One region of the Amycolatopsis sp. NPDC005232 genome, then DNA from elsewhere that is predicted to be linked to it. Evidence: riboswitches for the same ligand, from Rfam matches in the RefSeq annotation. Region 1 holds a riboswitch; the other holds the start of a gene.
The links. A riboswitch is a leader RNA that binds a small molecule or an ion and turns the genes downstream of it on or off. The one in region 1 is predicted to bind thiamine pyrophosphate.

Region 1 (7,731 bases):
GCCGCCGCCCGACGCCGATTCGCGCACCGCGATCCTGAAGGCGACGTCGAAGAACACGCCGCTGGCGTCCGATGTGGATCTGGCGGCCATCGCGTCCACCCTGGACGGTTACTCCGCGGCCGACTGCGCCGCGCTCATCCGCGAGGCCGCCCTGACGGCGATGCGCGAGTCGCTCGAGGCGCACGTGGTCACCGCCGCGCACCTGACGAAGGCGCGCCAGGTTGTGCGGCCGTCGCTGGACCCGGCGCAGCTGGCGACGCTGGAGGCCTACGCGCAGGCGCAGCAGGAGCGCTGACGGAAACGGGCCCCACCTTCGCGGTGGGGCCCGTTGTTTTCGCTGGTCAGCTGCCCTTTGGACTCTGGTAGTCCTTCGTGATGATCACTATCACGCCCGGGCTCGAGTTCTGGATGCCGTCGAACCGCGGCTGGGCCTGGAACCCGAACTCGGCGGCCAGCTGCTTCGCCGCGGCCTCCTCGTCGGTGCCCGGCCGGAAGTAGGCCGTGGTGTGCGGGATCACTCCCTGCGGGTAGTTGCCGACCTCCGGCACGTTCCAGCCCGACGCGCGGAAGTCGTCGGCAGCCTGCTCGGCGAGGTGCGAGATCGTGGAGTTGTTGTAGACCCGCACGGTCACCCACTTGTTGGACGCCTGCTGGTCGTTGCCCGGCTGTCCCGGCTGGCCACCGGGCTGGCCAGGTTGGCCGGGCTGACCCGGCTGTCCGCTGGGCTGACCAGGCTGGCTCGGCTGCCCCGACTGGCCTGCCGGCGGCGGCGAAGGTGCCGACGAAGCCGGTGAAGACGGGGCCGAAGACGAAGGCCGCGCCGCCGAGGACGACGAGCCCGGCGCCGACTGCGACGACGAAGGCGACCCGCTCGAGCTGGTGGGCCCGGCGTTGTTGTCGCTCGATCCATTACCCGACAGCGCGGTGACGCCGCCGACGATCGCGGCGATCACGGCGACGCCGATGAGCGCGACGCCCGCGGCCCGCATGGGCCGGGACAGTCCCGAGAAGATGCTCATGACAGTTCGATCCCCAGCCGCCTGGCGCCGCGCTTGCGCTGCCGGGCGGCGCGCGTCTTGCGCAGCCGCTTCACCAGCATCGGGTCGGCCGCCATGGCCTCAGGCTTTTCCAGCAGTGTGTTCAGCAGCTGGTAGTAACGGGTCGAGGACAGCGAGAACCGTTCCCGGATGGCGTTCTCCTTGGCACCGGCGTGCCGCCACCACTGACGTTCGAACGCGAGGATCTCCACCTCACGCTCGGTCAGGCCGCCCACGATCTCCGGCGGCGACGGCTGCTCTCCAGCCATCGACTCCGCGGCGTCCATGCGGTCCTCGCAATCGGTTTCGGCTGTCCTTCCGCGGGCGCCATTCAACCACGGAACCCAGGCTCGACATGGGCATCCGGCACGGCGCGTCACGGTCCGATCCAGGTGTATCAGACGGGTCCGACTAAACTCGCTGCTCGTGACCGTCCACCCCATCCGCATCGCCGGCGATCCCGTGCTGCACCAGCCGACCCGTGAGGTCACGGAGTTCGACGAGCAGCTGCGCACGCTGACCGAAGACATGTTCGAGACGATGTACGCCGCCGAAGGCGTCGGCCTCGCGGCCAACCAGATCGGCCTCGACCTGCGCCTGTTCGTCTACGACTGCCCCGACGACGAGGGCGTCGAACACCGCGGCCTGGTGGTGAACCCCAAGCTGGAGACGTCCGAGGTCCCCGAGACCATGCCGGACCCGGACGACGACTGGGAGGGCTGCCTCTCGGTCCCCGGCGAGTCCTACCCCACCGGCCGCGCGTCGTGGGCGCGCGTGACCGGTTTCGACGTGACGGGTGAGCCGATCACCGTCGAGGGCACCGGCTACTTCGCCCGCTGCCTGCAGCACGAGACGGACCACCTCGACGGGTACCTGTACCTCGATCGCCTGGTGGGCCGCCACGCGCGGGCGGCGAAGAAGATGCTGAAGAAGAACAAATGGGGCGTGCCGGGGTTGAGCTGGCTGCCGCCGAAGGACGAGCCGGCCGAAGCCTGAGTTTCTTTGTCGACGAGTCTCCCGGTCCCGGGTTGGGGCCGGGAGACTTGTCGTTTCAGCGGGGTAGGCGGCCGGGGAAATGCTCGCGCACGACGGCGGGGCTCATCCCAGACCTGCTCCGGCATGGTGTCTGACGAAGGCACCGAACGATGACGATTCTCTTTTTGCCGGAGGCTTTCCTGCGCAGCCTTGATCGGTGTTGCGCCGGCGGGTTTTTTGTTGCGGGGGGCGGGTTTTCTGTTGTTGTCCACAACTCGGCTTCGCTGTGGACAACTCGGCTTCGGAGATTATTTTGTCGGTGGGGAGCGGTAGACTGGCCAAGGGCCGTTCCCCCGAGGATGGGTGGGGGCTTTCCCAAGGTAAGTTACTGGGGGCACAAGCGGCTCGGCCGCGATTTCCGGCGGTTGTGAGCCGGCGAGACGGTGAGCACGATCGGGAGCCTGGGCTCGTCAATGAAGACGAAGCCGTGCGCACGGTGGACAGGTAATCGCGCCGGCCGCGGGAGCAGTCGGCGGAAATCGCGCGGAATCCACGGAGCGCGGTGGCCTGGGGCCTCTTGACTGCTTCGGAACCCGGAAGAACCCGGACCGCGCTCATCGCCAACACCGCCCACCAGCCCGGCGAGCAGAACCTTCCTCACGAGATGCCCCCGAAGTCGGCGCAGGTGACGGCCACGTGAACCCCTGTCGGCCGGATGCTCCGATCCGGTGAAGAACACACCGGACGCGGGGCCGCCTTGTGCTCGCATGATCCGCCGTGGCATGGTCGAGGGACAACCTCATAACCAACGCGGGAGCTCGCGCCTTGGCGGGCTGAGAGGGCGGCTGGTGTCTGTCTGTGGACACCCGGTGCCGCCGACCGCATGAACCTGACCGGGTAATGCCGGCGTAGGGAGTGAACGTCGTTGACGACGCTGGAGAACGAGCCTGCCATCACGCCTTCCGTGACCACGGGACCGATCACCGGTTCGCACAAGGTCTACCACCGCACCGAGTCGGGCCTGCGGGTTCCGGCGCGGCGCATCGACCTGTCGAACGGTGAGCACTTCGACGTGTACGACACGTCCGGGCCGTACACCGACCCGGACGCGAAGATCGACGTCCACAATGGACTCCACCCGCTGCGCACGGGCTGGGCCGACGGCCGCGCGCACAACACCCAGCTCGGCTGGGCGAAAGCGGGCGTGATCACGCGCGAGATGGAGTTCATCGCCGCGCGCGAGCGGTGCTCACCCGAGTTCGTGCGCGACGAGATCGCGCGCGGGCGCGCGGTGATCCCCGCCAACCGCAAGCACCCGGAGAGCGAGCCGATGATCATCGGCAAGAAGTTCCTGGTGAAGATCAACGCGAACATGGGCAACTCGGCCGTCTGGTCCTCAGTGGAGGAAGAGGTCGACAAGATGGTGTGGGCCACCCGCTGGGGTGCCGACACGATCATGGACCTGTCCACCGGCAAGCGCATCCACGAGACGCGCGAGTGGATCGTCCGCAACTCCCCCGTTCCCGTGGGCACCGTGCCGATCTACCAGGCGCTGGAGAAGGTCAACGGGGAGCCGGAGAAGCTGTCGTGGGAGGTCTACCGCGACACGATCATCGAGCAGTGCGAGCAGGGTGTGGACTACGTCACCGTCCACGCTGGAGTGCTGCTGCGCTACATCCCCCTCACCGCCCGGCGAGTGACCGGCATCGTGAGCCGCGGCGGCTCGATCATGGCCGCGTGGTGCCTCGCGCACCACCAGGAATCCTTCCTGTACACGAACTTCGAGGAACTCTGCGAGATCCTGCGCAAGTACGACGTCACGTTCTCCCTCGGCGACGGCCTGCGCCCCGGCTCGATCGCCGACGCCAACGACCGCGCGCAGTTCGCCGAACTCGAGACCCTCGGTGAGCTCACGCACATCGCGCGCGAGCACGACGTGCAGGTGATGATCGAGGGCCCCGGCCACGTGCCGATGCACAAGATCAAGGAGAACGTGGAGCTGGAGGAGCAGCTCACCGGCGAGGCGCCGTTCTACACCCTCGGTCCACTCGCGACGGACATCGCGCCGGCGTACGACCACATCACCTCGGCCATCGGCGCGGCGCAGATCGGCTGGTACGGCACGGCGATGCTGTGCTACGTCACGCCGAAGGAGCACCTCGGCCTGCCCAACCGCGACGACGTGAAGACCGGCGTGATCACCTACAAGATCGCCGCCCACTCCGCCGACCTCGCCAAGGGCCACCCCCACGCGCACGAGTGGGACGACGAACTGTCCAAGGCCCGCTTCGAGTTCCGCTGGAACGACCAGTTCAACCTGGCACTCGACCCCGACACCGCGCGCTCGTACCACGACGAGACGCTGCCCGCGGAGCCGGCGAAGACCGCGCACTTCTGCTCGATGTGCGGCCCGAAGTTCTGCTCGATGCGGATCACCCACGACGTACGCAAGTACGCCGAGGAGCACGGTCTGTCCACTGTGGAGGCCATTGAGGCCGGCATGGCGGAGAAGTCGGCCGAGTTCGGCGAGCAGGGCAACAAGGTCTACCTCCCGGTCGTCGGGCAGTAGCTCCACCCGCAATTACCAATCCGGCCAAAAGCAGGCCGACCCCGCAACGGCACGTAACCGTTGCAGCGGAGCCATTCGGCCGTGACTGTGGTCGGATTGGTAATGATCGGCACAGTGAGGCAGTAGTCATGACTGAAACACCCCGCACCGCCCTCACCATCGCCGGATCCGACTCCGGCGGTGGTGCGGGCGTGCAGGCCGACCTGCGTACGTTTTTCGCCCACGGCGTCCACGGGCTCGTCGCGCTCACGGCCGTCACGGTGCAGAACTCGCTTGGTGTGCAGGGCTTCACCGAGATCCCGGTCGACGTCGTCACGGCGCAGATCAAGGCCGTGGCCGGCGACATGGGCGTGAACGCGGCCAAGACCGGCATGCTCGCGACGGCCGGCATCATCCAGGCCGTGGCGAAGACGCTCGACGAAGTCCACATCGGGCGCGACACGGACACGCCGTTCGTCGTCGACCCGGTGGCCGCGTCGATGACCGGCCACGCGTTGCTGCGCGAGGAGGCGCTGGAAGCCATCCGCACGGAACTCTTCCCGCGCGCCACGCTGATCACGCCGAACCTCGACGAGGTGCGGCTGCTCACCGGCATCACGGTCACCGGCGCGGAAACCCAGCGCGCGGCGGCCGAGGCGTTGCTGGAGTTCGGCTCACGGTGGGTGCTCGTGAAGGGCGGGCACCTCTACGAAGCCGAGGACTGCGTGGACCTGCTGACCGACGGAACGGACGTGCTGGAGCTCAGCGGCGTGCGCATCCACACCGACAACACCCACGGCGGCGGCGACACGATGGCCTCGGCCATCACGTCGTCGCTCGCCAAGGGCGCCGACGTGCCGACGGCCGTGACCGAGGCGAAGCAGTTCATCGAGCGCTGCGTCGCCGAGGCTTATCCGCTCGGTGCCGGGGTGGGGCCGGTGTCCCCGTTCTGGCGGCTGGCCGACTGACCGGCCACACTGGACCCGTGACCGACGACGCCGCCGCCCGCGCATTGTGGGCCCAGATGCCTTTGGACCTGCAGTTCGAGGTCGACCAGCTGGTCTCGGCCAACAAACCGGCCGCGGCCCTCAAGGTGATCCGGAAATGGGGCCTGGACCCCAAACCGGGCATCGCCGAATCACGTGCGGTGACCGACTACCGCAAGAGCGTGCTGAAGCCACCTCCGCGCTTCACCTGAGTCCGAACTGGACGTTCCGTGCGGTACGGGAGGAAAACTCCTGTACCGCATGGGATCAGTTCACGGGTTCGAGCGAGCGCGTGTCGTAGGTGCTGCGCGCGTCGCGGATCCGGTCGAAGTTCGACTGCGACCACGTGCTCAGCGCCACCAGGTGTGCGCTGACCTCCGCGCCCATCGGGGTGAGCGCGTACTCCACCGTCGGCGGAGTGGTCGGGAAGACCTTGCGGCTGACGAAACCGTCCCGTTCGAGGTTACGCAGGTTCTGCGTGAGCATCTTCTGGCTGATGCCGCCGACGGCCCGGCGCAGCTCGCCGAAGCGGTGCGGCCGCTGCTCCAGCACGCCGAGCACGAGCGCCGTCCACTTGTTCGCGAGCAGGTCGAGCACGTCGCGGCAGGGACAGCTCTTCAGATAGACGTCCCAGGATCCGTCCTGGTCACAGGTGGTTTCCATCAGGTACCTACTATACCGGGAAGTGCCTTCTGGCGAAAAGTGACTGCCGGGCCGAGCATAGGGGACAACCGACCAGAAGGAGAGATCCGAGATGCGCGTGGTGACCCAGCGGAAGTTCGGCGGCCCGGAGGTGCTGTGGGTGACCGAAACCGACCGCCCGGCGCCGGGCCCGACCGAGGTACTGGTGCGCGTGCACGCCGCCGGCGTCAACCCCGTCGACTGGAAGACGCGGGCGCACCAGGTGTTCCTGGGCGAGCCGCCGTACACGCTGGGCTGGGACGTGTCCGGCGTCGTCGAAGAGGTGGGTTTCGGGGCCACCGGGGTGAAGCAGGGCGACGAGGTGCTCGGCATGCCGTGGTTCCCGCGCGAGGCCGCGGCCTACGCGGAGTACGTGACGGCGCCGTCGCGCCAGTTCGTGCGCAAGCCGGCCGGGCTGTCCCACGCGGAGGCGGCGGGGTTGCCCCTGGCGGGGCTCACGGCGTGGCAGGCGTCGGTGGATGTGGCGGAAGTCCGGAGTGGACAGCGGGTGCTCGTGGACGCGGCCGCCGGCGGCGTTGGGCACCTCGCCGTGCAGATCGCGAAGGCGCGCGGCGCTTACGTGCTCGGTACGGCCAGCGCGGCGAAGCACGATTTCCTGCGGTCGCTCGGCGTGGACGAACCGATCGACTACCGGGACGAGAACGCGGTGCCGGCGGATCTTGACCTCGTGCTCGGGCTCGTCGGCGAGGACAGCGATCTGCGCTGGCTGCCGTCGCTCAAGTCGGACGGCCTGCTCGTCAGCGTGCCCGGTGGCGTCGGCGCGCGGGCTCAGGAGGAGGCGGCCAAGCGAGGTGTGCGAACAGCGCCGATCCTCGTGGAGCCCGACCGCATCGGACTGGTCGGACTGGTGGAGCTCGTCGAGGCTGGGCGACTGAAGGTGCACGTGGACCAGACGTTCCCGCTCGAAGATGCGGCGAAGGCCCACGAGGTGGGCGAAGGCGGCCGGGTCACCGGGAAGCTGGTGCTCACCGTCTGATGTGGACGCACAATGGCCCCTCGCGCGAGCGGGGGGCCATTGTGGACTGTCCGGGTGGAACTCAGCCGCGGGCGTCGACCTGCGGCAGCACCGTGGTCAGGCCCGTCCAGTCGGACGTGACCACGGACGCGTGCTGCGCTGCCAGCTCGGCCACGCGCTGGTTGGCCTGGTCGACGGTCGGGTTGTGGTCGTCGATGGCCGGGGCGACGTTCTGGCCGTCGGTCATCACGACGTAGTAGTGGTTGGCGTCGTACCACCACGGGCCGGTCTGCGTGACCCACGCGTTGGCGTCGCCGTCGAAGACCACGAACCACGGCTTGAGGTTGGCCGCGTACTTGTCGCGCGGGTCGCCGCCGACGGCGCCGTGCACGGTCGGGAAGATCTGGACGTCACCGAGCTTGCCCGCGTTCTTCTGCGCCAGCAGGTAGTTCGCGTACTCGACGTCGGTGTGCAGCGTGTCGGTGGGGTTCTGCTCCTCCACCGTGCCCGGGATGATCTCGGTCAGCA
Region 2 (7,731 bases), on a different contig from region 1:
AGGGCGCCAAGGTCACGGAGAAGACCGCGAAGGTCGACGACCAGACCAAGGCGAAGGCCGACGAGGCCATGCAGGACACCAAGCTCGTCGGTGACGGCTGGGACACCGTCATCACGGGCAAGGTGCCGGCCGACGCGCTGTCCGGCAAGAAGCCGGCCGGTGCCTCCGGGGCCGAGGGGCGCAACGTCGACCCGCAGCAGCTGCTCAGCCGCTTCGCCAAGCGCGTGAACGGCACCTGGGGCAGCGGCTACCTGTTCACCACCAAGGTCGGCGGCGCGGTGCTGACCGACGACGGGCGGTTCGCCGCCGGTGCGGTGCCGGAGCAGGTGCTGTACGAGGCGCTGGGCCAGAAGTGACCGACACGACCAGTGCGCTGGTAGCCGGGGCGGGCATCTCCCAGGAGGTGTCCGCCCCGGCGGTCCCGCTCGCCGCGCGCACGCGCGGGCTGCGCAAGGTCTACCGCGGCACGGTCGCGGTGGACCACGTCGACCTCGACGTGCCCGAAGGGGCCGTGCTCGGGATGCTCGGGCCCAACGGCTCGGGCAAGACGACCACGATCCGCATGCTGCTGGGCCTCGTGCGGCCCACCGAGGGCGAGGTCGAGCTGCTCGGCCGGCCGATGCCCGACGGCGCGCCGCACGCGCTGCCCGACGTCGGCGCGCTCGTGGAGGGCCCGGGCTTCCACCCGTTCCTGTCCGGGCGCGACAACCTGCTGCGCTTCGCGGCCGCCGAGCCGCGGCTGGCGTCGGGGGCGATCCCCGCCGCCGTGGACGGGGCGCTGGAACGCGTGGGCCTCACGGTCGCCGCGCGCCGCCGCTACAAGGGCTATTCGCTCGGCATGAAGCAACGGCTGGGGCTGGCCGCGGCGCTGCTCGTGCCGCGCCGGATGGTGATCCTCGACGAGCCGACCAACGGCCTCGACCCCGCCGGCACGCGCGAGATCCGCCGCATCATCAGCGAGCTGCACGCCGACGGCTGCACCGTGCTCGTGTCTTCGCACCTGCTCGCCGAGGTGGAGGCGACGTGCACCCACGTCGCCGTGCTGCAGTCGGGCACGGTCGTGGCTCAGGGCGAGCTGGCCGAGCTGTTGGAGTCGGGCAACGCGGCGCTGCTCGTGCGCACGCCCGACGCGGAGCACGCCGTGGAAGTGTTGCGGGAGAACCGGATCGGGGCGCGGCTCACGCCCGACGGCGTCCGCGCGGACCTCACCGCCACGCCCGCGCCGCGGGTGCTGCAGGTGCTCGTGGGCGCCGGCGTCGAGGTGCATGAGGCGACTCGCGCGCGAACCGGGCTGGAGGACCTGTTCGCGCGGCTCACCGAAGGCTCTGACGGGTCGGTCGGCTCCGAATCCGAGGGGGAAGCATGACCACCGCCGACGTACTCACTTCCGCGGAGGCGGCATGACTACCGCGACGCTCACGGCACCCGTGAGCCGCACGGGCCACGACACGGTGCCGCTGCCGCGGCTCGTCGCGGCCGAGCTGCGCTGGATCTTCCGGCGCCCGCGCACGCTGGCCGTGCTCGGGCTGCTGGCCGTGGTGCCGATCGTGATCGGCATCGGCCTCACGCTCGTCGGCGACAGCGGGCCCGACGGCGGCCCGGCCGACGGCGACGCGGCGCTGCTCGCGTCGGCCGTGAACAACGCGTTGGTGCTGCCCATCGCCGCGCTGACGATGACGCTGGCCCTGCTGCTGCCGCTGGCCTCGGCCATGGCCGGCGCCGACGCGCTCGCCGGCGAAGCCGCCCACGGCACGTTGCGTGCGTGGCTCGTCGCGCCTGTCAGCCGCGGCCGGCTGCTGGTGGTGAAGGCCATCGGCGTGGCGGTCGTGTGCGTGGTCGCGGTACTGGCCATGTGCGTCACGGGCGTGGTGACCGGGCTGATCATCAACGGCACCGGATCGCTGTTCACGCTGTCGGGCACGACGTTGTCGCTCGGCGCGGCGCTGGGCCGGATCCTGCTCGTGGCGGGCTGGATCGTGCTGCAGCTGTGGGCCGTCGGCGCGGTCGCGCTGGCCGTGTCGAGCTGGACGGAACACCCGATGCTCGTGGTGGCGTCGGTGCTGGCCGGCGACATCGTGTTCACGATCCTCGGGTTCCTGACCTCGCTCGACTGGCTGCACCCGTTCCTGCTCACGCGCAACTGGAGTGAGGCCCCGACCGAAGTGTTGGCCGACCCGATCTCGGGCTCGATGCTCACCGAAGGTGCGTTGCGGGCCGCTTGTTACATCATCGTGGGGCTGTCGCTGGCTTACGGCCGGCTCGCCACTCGAGACGGCTGAGTTCGAGGGGTCTCAGCCGACGATCGCGATCCCGTCCGGGTCCAGTGCGAGCCGGACGGGATCGCCCGCACGCAAGTCGGCCGTGACGGGGGCGACGGCATCCACGGTGTCCTTTTCGGACAGTCGCACGACCAGCCTGAGGTGCTCCCGCCGGTGCACCGCGGCCGTCACCTCGCCGGTCACGCCGGTTTCGGCCACCCGCAACGCGTGTGGCCGCAAACCGAGCCGCACCGGACCGTCTTCGGGCTCCGGGAGCACGACCTCACCGAGATCGGTGTGCACGACCCCTCCCGCGGCCACCCCGTCGACGAACGACGTGGCGCCGAGGAACTTCGCGACGTCGTCGTCGGCCGGGTTGCGCCACACCGACCGCACGGCGCCCTCTTGCCGGATCTCACCGGCGTCGAGCACGGCCACGCGGTCGGCGAGCGTGAACGCCTCTTCTTGATCATGGGTGACCAGCAGCGCGGTGATCTTGCTGCGCCGCAACAGGTCCGCGAGGTCGATGGCCAGCTGCTCACGCAGCCCCGCGTCGAGGCCGGAGAGCGGTTCGTCGAGCAGCAGCAGCCGCGGTTCGGGCGCGAGAGCGCGGGCCAGCGCCACACGCTGGGCCTGGCCGCCCGACAGCTCGGTGACGCGCCGGCGTTCGAACCCCTTGAGCCCCACCAGTTCCAGCAGCTCTTCGACGCGTGCCCGGTGTTTCGCTTTGGGGATCCCGTGCATGCGCAGGCCGAACGCGATGTTCGCGGCGACGTCGCGGTGCGGGAAGAGCTGGCCGTCCTGGAACACCAGCCCGAACCCGCGCCGGTGCACGGGCACGGCGGCGAGGTCGGTGCCGTCCCAGCTCACGGAACCGGACGTCATGGGCTCGAGGCCGGTGATGGCGCGCAGCAGCGTCGACTTGCCGGAGCCGGACGGGCCGAGCAGGGCCAGCACTTCGCCGTCGGTGATGTCGAGGCGCGCGTCGCGCACCGCGGCGAACGAGCCGTAGTGGACCGTGAGGTCCCGCACTGTGAGCGCCATCTAGAACTCCCCCACCGTGCCGTGCCCGCGAACCGAGCCGAACCGGTCGATCAGCGCGACGGCCGCCACCGTCACGATCATGAGCAGCGCGCACGCGGCATACGCCATCTGGTTGTTGAGCTCGCCTGGGCGCGAGATGAGCGTCGCGACGGCCACGGGCAACGTCGGCGCGTCGGGCCGGGCGAGGAAGCTCGTGGCGCCGAACTCGCCGAGCGCCACCACGTAGCCGAACCCGGCGGCCGCGACGAGCGAACGCGCGGTGAGCGGCAGGTCGATCTCGCGCCACACGCGCGCCGGGCTCGCCCCGAGCGTCGACGCGGCCTGGCGCAGCCGCGAGTCGACGGCGCGCAGCACCGGCAGGATCATCCGCACGACCAACGGGATGATCACCAGCGCCTGCGCGAGCGGCACGAGCAGCGGTGACGTGCGCAGGTCGCCGGGCAGCGCGTCGAGCGTCACGAGGTAACCGAAGCCGACCGTCACGGCGGAGACGCCGAGCGGCAGCATGAGGGCGGCGTCCATCGTCTCGCCCATGCCGCGGGCGAGGCGGCCAGGTGCGCGGCGCAGGGCGACGAGCACCACGCTGGCCAGCACGCCGACGGTCATCGCGAACAGCGTCGCGTCGGTGGCCGCGGCGAGCGAGTTCTTGGCGGCGACCCAGCCGCTGACCTGCAGCGCGTCGTCCGTGCCGGTGCCGGCGAGCGCGTGGAACCCGGCGAGGCTCCACCCGTCCGGTGTGGACACCGACTCCACCAGCAGCGCGACGATCGGCGTCATCAGCAGCGCGATCACGACCGTGGCGGCACCGACCGTCCACCATTCGCCTTTTCTCGGCCGGCGAGGAGTGGACTGCTTGAGCTTCACGGAGTTCTCGCGGCGCTTTCGGGCGATCGCGCCGAGTGCGAGCGCGGCGAGGACGGCGGCGAACTGGATGAGCGACAGCGCGGCCGCTCCGGAGAGGTCCAGCAGGTCGACCGTGCGCAGGTAGATCTCGGTCTCGAGCGTGCGGTAGCGGCCGCCGCCGAGGATGAGCACCACGCCGAAACTCGTGGCGCAGAACAGGAACACGACCGCCGCGGCCGACGCGACGGCCGGGCCGAGCGCGGGCAACGTCACCGTGCGGAAGGCCCGCCACGGCGAGGCACCCAACGCGCGGGCGGCCTCCGTCGCCCGCGGGTCGAGGTGGCTCCACAGCCCGGCCACGGTCCGGGCGACCACGGCGACGTTGAAAAACGCGTTCGCCAGGACCAGCGGCAACACGCCGCCGTCGGGCCACAACGCGCGGAACGCGAGCCCGACGACCACCGTCGGCAGCACGAACGGCACCAGCACCAGCGTGCGCGCCAGCCCGACGCCGGGCAGCTTCACGCGCGCGAGCACGTATGCCACCGGCAGCCCCGCGACCACGGCGACGACCGTCGAAGCGGCGGCGCTGACCAGCGTGAACGCGGCGAGCTGCCACGTCTGCGCGTCGGCCAGGACCGTGTCCACACCACCCGCCGAGAAGCCACGGCCGAGGATCGCGACGACCGGCCAAGCGAAGAACACGACCAGGAACGCGACGGGCAGCAGGCCGAGCAGCGCCAGGCCCGCCGTGCGCGCGGTCTGCGCCTGCGTTACGCGCCCATGAGCGAGCGCCATTCACCGATCCACTTCTCACGGCCGGCCTGGATCTGGTCGGCGGGCAGAGTCGCGGGGTCCTGCGGCAGCGGCGCGGCCGCGGCCCAGCCGGCGGGCAGGTCGACGCCCTCACGGGCCGGGTAGACGTACATGTTGGCCGCGACCGTCGACTGGAACTGCTGCGAGAGCAGGAAGTCGACCACCTTCTGGGCCTGCGGGACCTGCTTGGTGTTCGCGAGGACGCCGGCGTACTCGATCTGACGGAAGCACGTGTCGAGCAGCGCCTTGGTGCGCGGCTTGCCGTCGTCGCCGATCTCGGCGGCCGGCGAGGACGCGTACGAGACCACGATCGGGCGCGGGCCCTTGCCCGAGGAGCCGGAGAAGTCCTTCGTGTAGGCCTCTTCCCAGCCGCTGTCGACCTTGACGCCGTTGGCCTTGAGCTTGGCCCAGTAGTCGTGCCAGCCCTGCTCGCCGTACTTCGCCACGGTGCCCAGCAGGAACGCCAGCCCGGGCGACGCCGTGGCGGGGCTCTCGGCGACGGTGAGGTCCTTGTACTTCGGGTCGGCGAGGTCGTCGTACGTCTTGGGTTCCGGCAGGTGCTTGCTCGCGAAGTACGCGGGGTCGATGTTGACGCAGACATCGCCGACATCGACGGCACTCAGGCGGTGCTGTGGGTCCACCGAGTACCGCTGCGGCCCGCGGTCGGCCTCGGGGCTCGTGTACGCCTGGAAGACGCCTTCGTTCAGCGCTCGCGAGGCGAACGTGTTGTCCACGCCGAACGCGACGTCGCCGATCGGGTTGGCCTTGGTGAGCACCAGCTTGTTGGTGAGCTCCCCCGCGTCGCCCGACTTGAGGATCTTGAGCTTGATCCCGGACTGGCGCTGGAACGCGTCGAGCACGTCCTGCGGCGCGACGAACGAGTCGTGGGTGACGAGTGTGACCGTCGGGGTCTGCTGGGCGTCGCCGCCCGAGCTGCCGCCGGACAGCGAGCACGCGCTCGCCAGCACCGTGACCGTGGCCAGGCCCAGCACCGTGCGTGCGGTCCGCGGAATCATCTGCCCTCCTGCACTTCGCCGTGAGCAAGGAGAGCAGGCCTCCCTGCGCCGGCATGATCCGGATTCAGGTGCGAACGGTCGCGGGTCTCGGGCACCCGCCTCTCAGCCCGGCGTACCGGACTCCCGTGGCAACCGTGCAGCGTAGCCCAAACGGGTTCACCATTGGACACATGGCGCAACTACTGAGCGACTCCGAGATTTCATCCGCCCTGACCACCGTCCCCGACTGGCAGCGCGACGGCGCCACGATCACCCGTTCGGTGACCCTGTCTTCCTTCCCGAACGCCGTGGCCTACGTCGTCCGCGTCGCCGAACTCGCCGAGGCCGCCGACCACCACCCGGACATCGACATCCGCTGGCGCACGGTGACCTTCCGCCTCTCCACCCATTCCGAAGGCGGCCTCACCTCGAAGGACTTCGCGCTCGCCGGCCAGATCGACGCCGCGCTCACCGTGTGACGCGCCCGACTGTCACGACACCTTCCGCGGTCTGACACGTCCCCCCTTCGTACGTTCCACGAGGAGGGACCCCTTTCCATGACCCAGGCAATCGTCGTCGGCACCATCGCGTTCACCCTGATGGTCGCCTCCGCCGGCGCGGTCCTGTGGCGCACTTTCCGCGCCCACCGTGATCTCGACCACAGGCCGTAACACCACCCTTGATCAGCGCGCTATCCCAGCGGAATCCGCCCGCCCCGCCCCCCGCTAGGACACGCGATGAACAACTCGCCCACCACCCTCTCGGCCACCCAGCGCGCCTGGATCACGATGTTCGCGACGGCGTTCACGCTGGCCGCTTTGGTGGTGCTCGGCCTGCTCGGCTGAGCCCCTTCTTTTTCACTTTTGGGAACACCGGACGGTTCGGTGCCGACGACTCGGCATGAACCGTTCGTCCGTCGCGTGCGCGGCAGCCGTGGTGCTCCTGGCTGCCGCGTCGTGCGCGGCGCCCGCCGCCCCACAGCCGGCGCCGGTGTCGACCTCGGCGTCGCCTCCCACCGCCCCGCAGCGGGCGCTGGTGTCGCCTCCCGCGGCTCCGCTTTCGGCGACCTCGCCGCCACCTTCACCGACGCGGGCCTCCGCACCACCCCAGTCGACCTCGACGCCACGGACCACCCGGACATCGCCCAAACCCAAGATCCGCGACACCCGCCCCGGCTGCGGCCAACGAGCCGTCAATGCCCGCAAGTTCAACCCGAGCTGCAAGGAATACCAGGGCTACCTCGACCCCGGCGGCCCCGGCCGCGGCAAAACCTCCGGCGAAACCCAGCGCGAGTGGCTGTGCGAACAGGGCCAGCTTCCGAAGAACGAATGCTGACCTCCGGTCAACTGGCGTTGGTCTGTACCAGCTCCTCCATGCGCTGGAACGCCAGTTCGGCGATCCGCAGGAGCTGCGCGTAGTACGGCCGCCCGGCTTCGGGGAACTCGGCGAGCGAGTCCTGCAGTCTCGCCTCGCATTCCGCGAGCCAGTTCCACCGGCCATCCGCCAGCAATTCTCCGCGAGACACCCGCTCCGACAGCGCGTAGATGTCGGCGTCGATCATCACGGCGCACACCGAGCCGTCGTCCCGGCCCCGCACGACCTCGGGAGCTGGGAACGGCGCCGCGCGGTGCTCGGCGAGGGCGGTCTCCAGTTCGCGGATCACCGGGTCAGTTTAGAGTTTTCGTGCCGGAACAAGGACCGGATTTACGGAGAGCAGGCTCAGACGTTGAACCTGAACGTTGACGCACCCGGCGTCGACGTGGGGAATCACCCGG

Region 2: it holds a riboswitch for thiamine pyrophosphate, as region 1 does, so the genes downstream of both, ABZU76_RS03060 (thiamine ABC transporter substrate-binding protein) here and thiC (phosphomethylpyrimidine synthase ThiC) in region 1, are expected to answer to the same signal.

Annotation. Positions count from the first base shown of each region.
Region 1 covers NZ_JBEXHL010000017.1:106,185-113,915, reverse strand. Annotated here, with positions in the region: gene ABZU76_RS29815 (AAA family ATPase) at 1-295, shown strand, start outside; gene ABZU76_RS29810 (LytR C-terminal domain-containing protein) at 342-1,019, opposite strand; gene ABZU76_RS29805 (DUF3263 domain-containing protein) at 1,016-1,324, opposite strand; gene ABZU76_RS29800 (peptide deformylase) at 1,464-2,033, shown strand; TPP riboswitch at 2,813-2,944, shown strand; gene thiC (phosphomethylpyrimidine synthase ThiC) at 2,938-4,581, shown strand; gene thiD (bifunctional hydroxymethylpyrimidine kinase/phosphomethylpyrimidine kinase) at 4,710-5,528, shown strand; gene ABZU76_RS29785 (hypothetical protein) at 5,546-5,758, shown strand; gene ABZU76_RS29780 (helix-turn-helix domain-containing protein) at 5,814-6,209, opposite strand; gene ABZU76_RS29775 (NADP-dependent oxidoreductase) at 6,301-7,224, shown strand; gene ABZU76_RS29770 (phosphatidylinositol-specific phospholipase C domain-containing protein) at 7,286-7,731, opposite strand, start outside.
Region 2 covers NZ_JBEXHL010000001.1:618,580-626,310, reverse strand. Annotated here, with positions in the region: gene ABZU76_RS03085 (outer membrane lipoprotein carrier protein LolA) at 1-356, shown strand, start outside; gene ABZU76_RS03080 (ABC transporter ATP-binding protein) at 353-1,366, shown strand; gene ABZU76_RS03075 (ABC transporter permease subunit) at 1,401-2,279, shown strand; gene ABZU76_RS03070 (ABC transporter ATP-binding protein) at 2,292-3,302, opposite strand; gene ABZU76_RS03065 (iron ABC transporter permease) at 3,303-4,943, opposite strand; gene ABZU76_RS03060 (thiamine ABC transporter substrate-binding protein) at 4,919-5,977, opposite strand; TPP riboswitch at 6,001-6,114, opposite strand; gene ABZU76_RS03055 (4a-hydroxytetrahydrobiopterin dehydratase) at 6,148-6,435, shown strand; gene ABZU76_RS03050 (hypothetical protein) at 6,857-7,291, shown strand; gene ABZU76_RS03045 (hypothetical protein) at 7,299-7,619, opposite strand.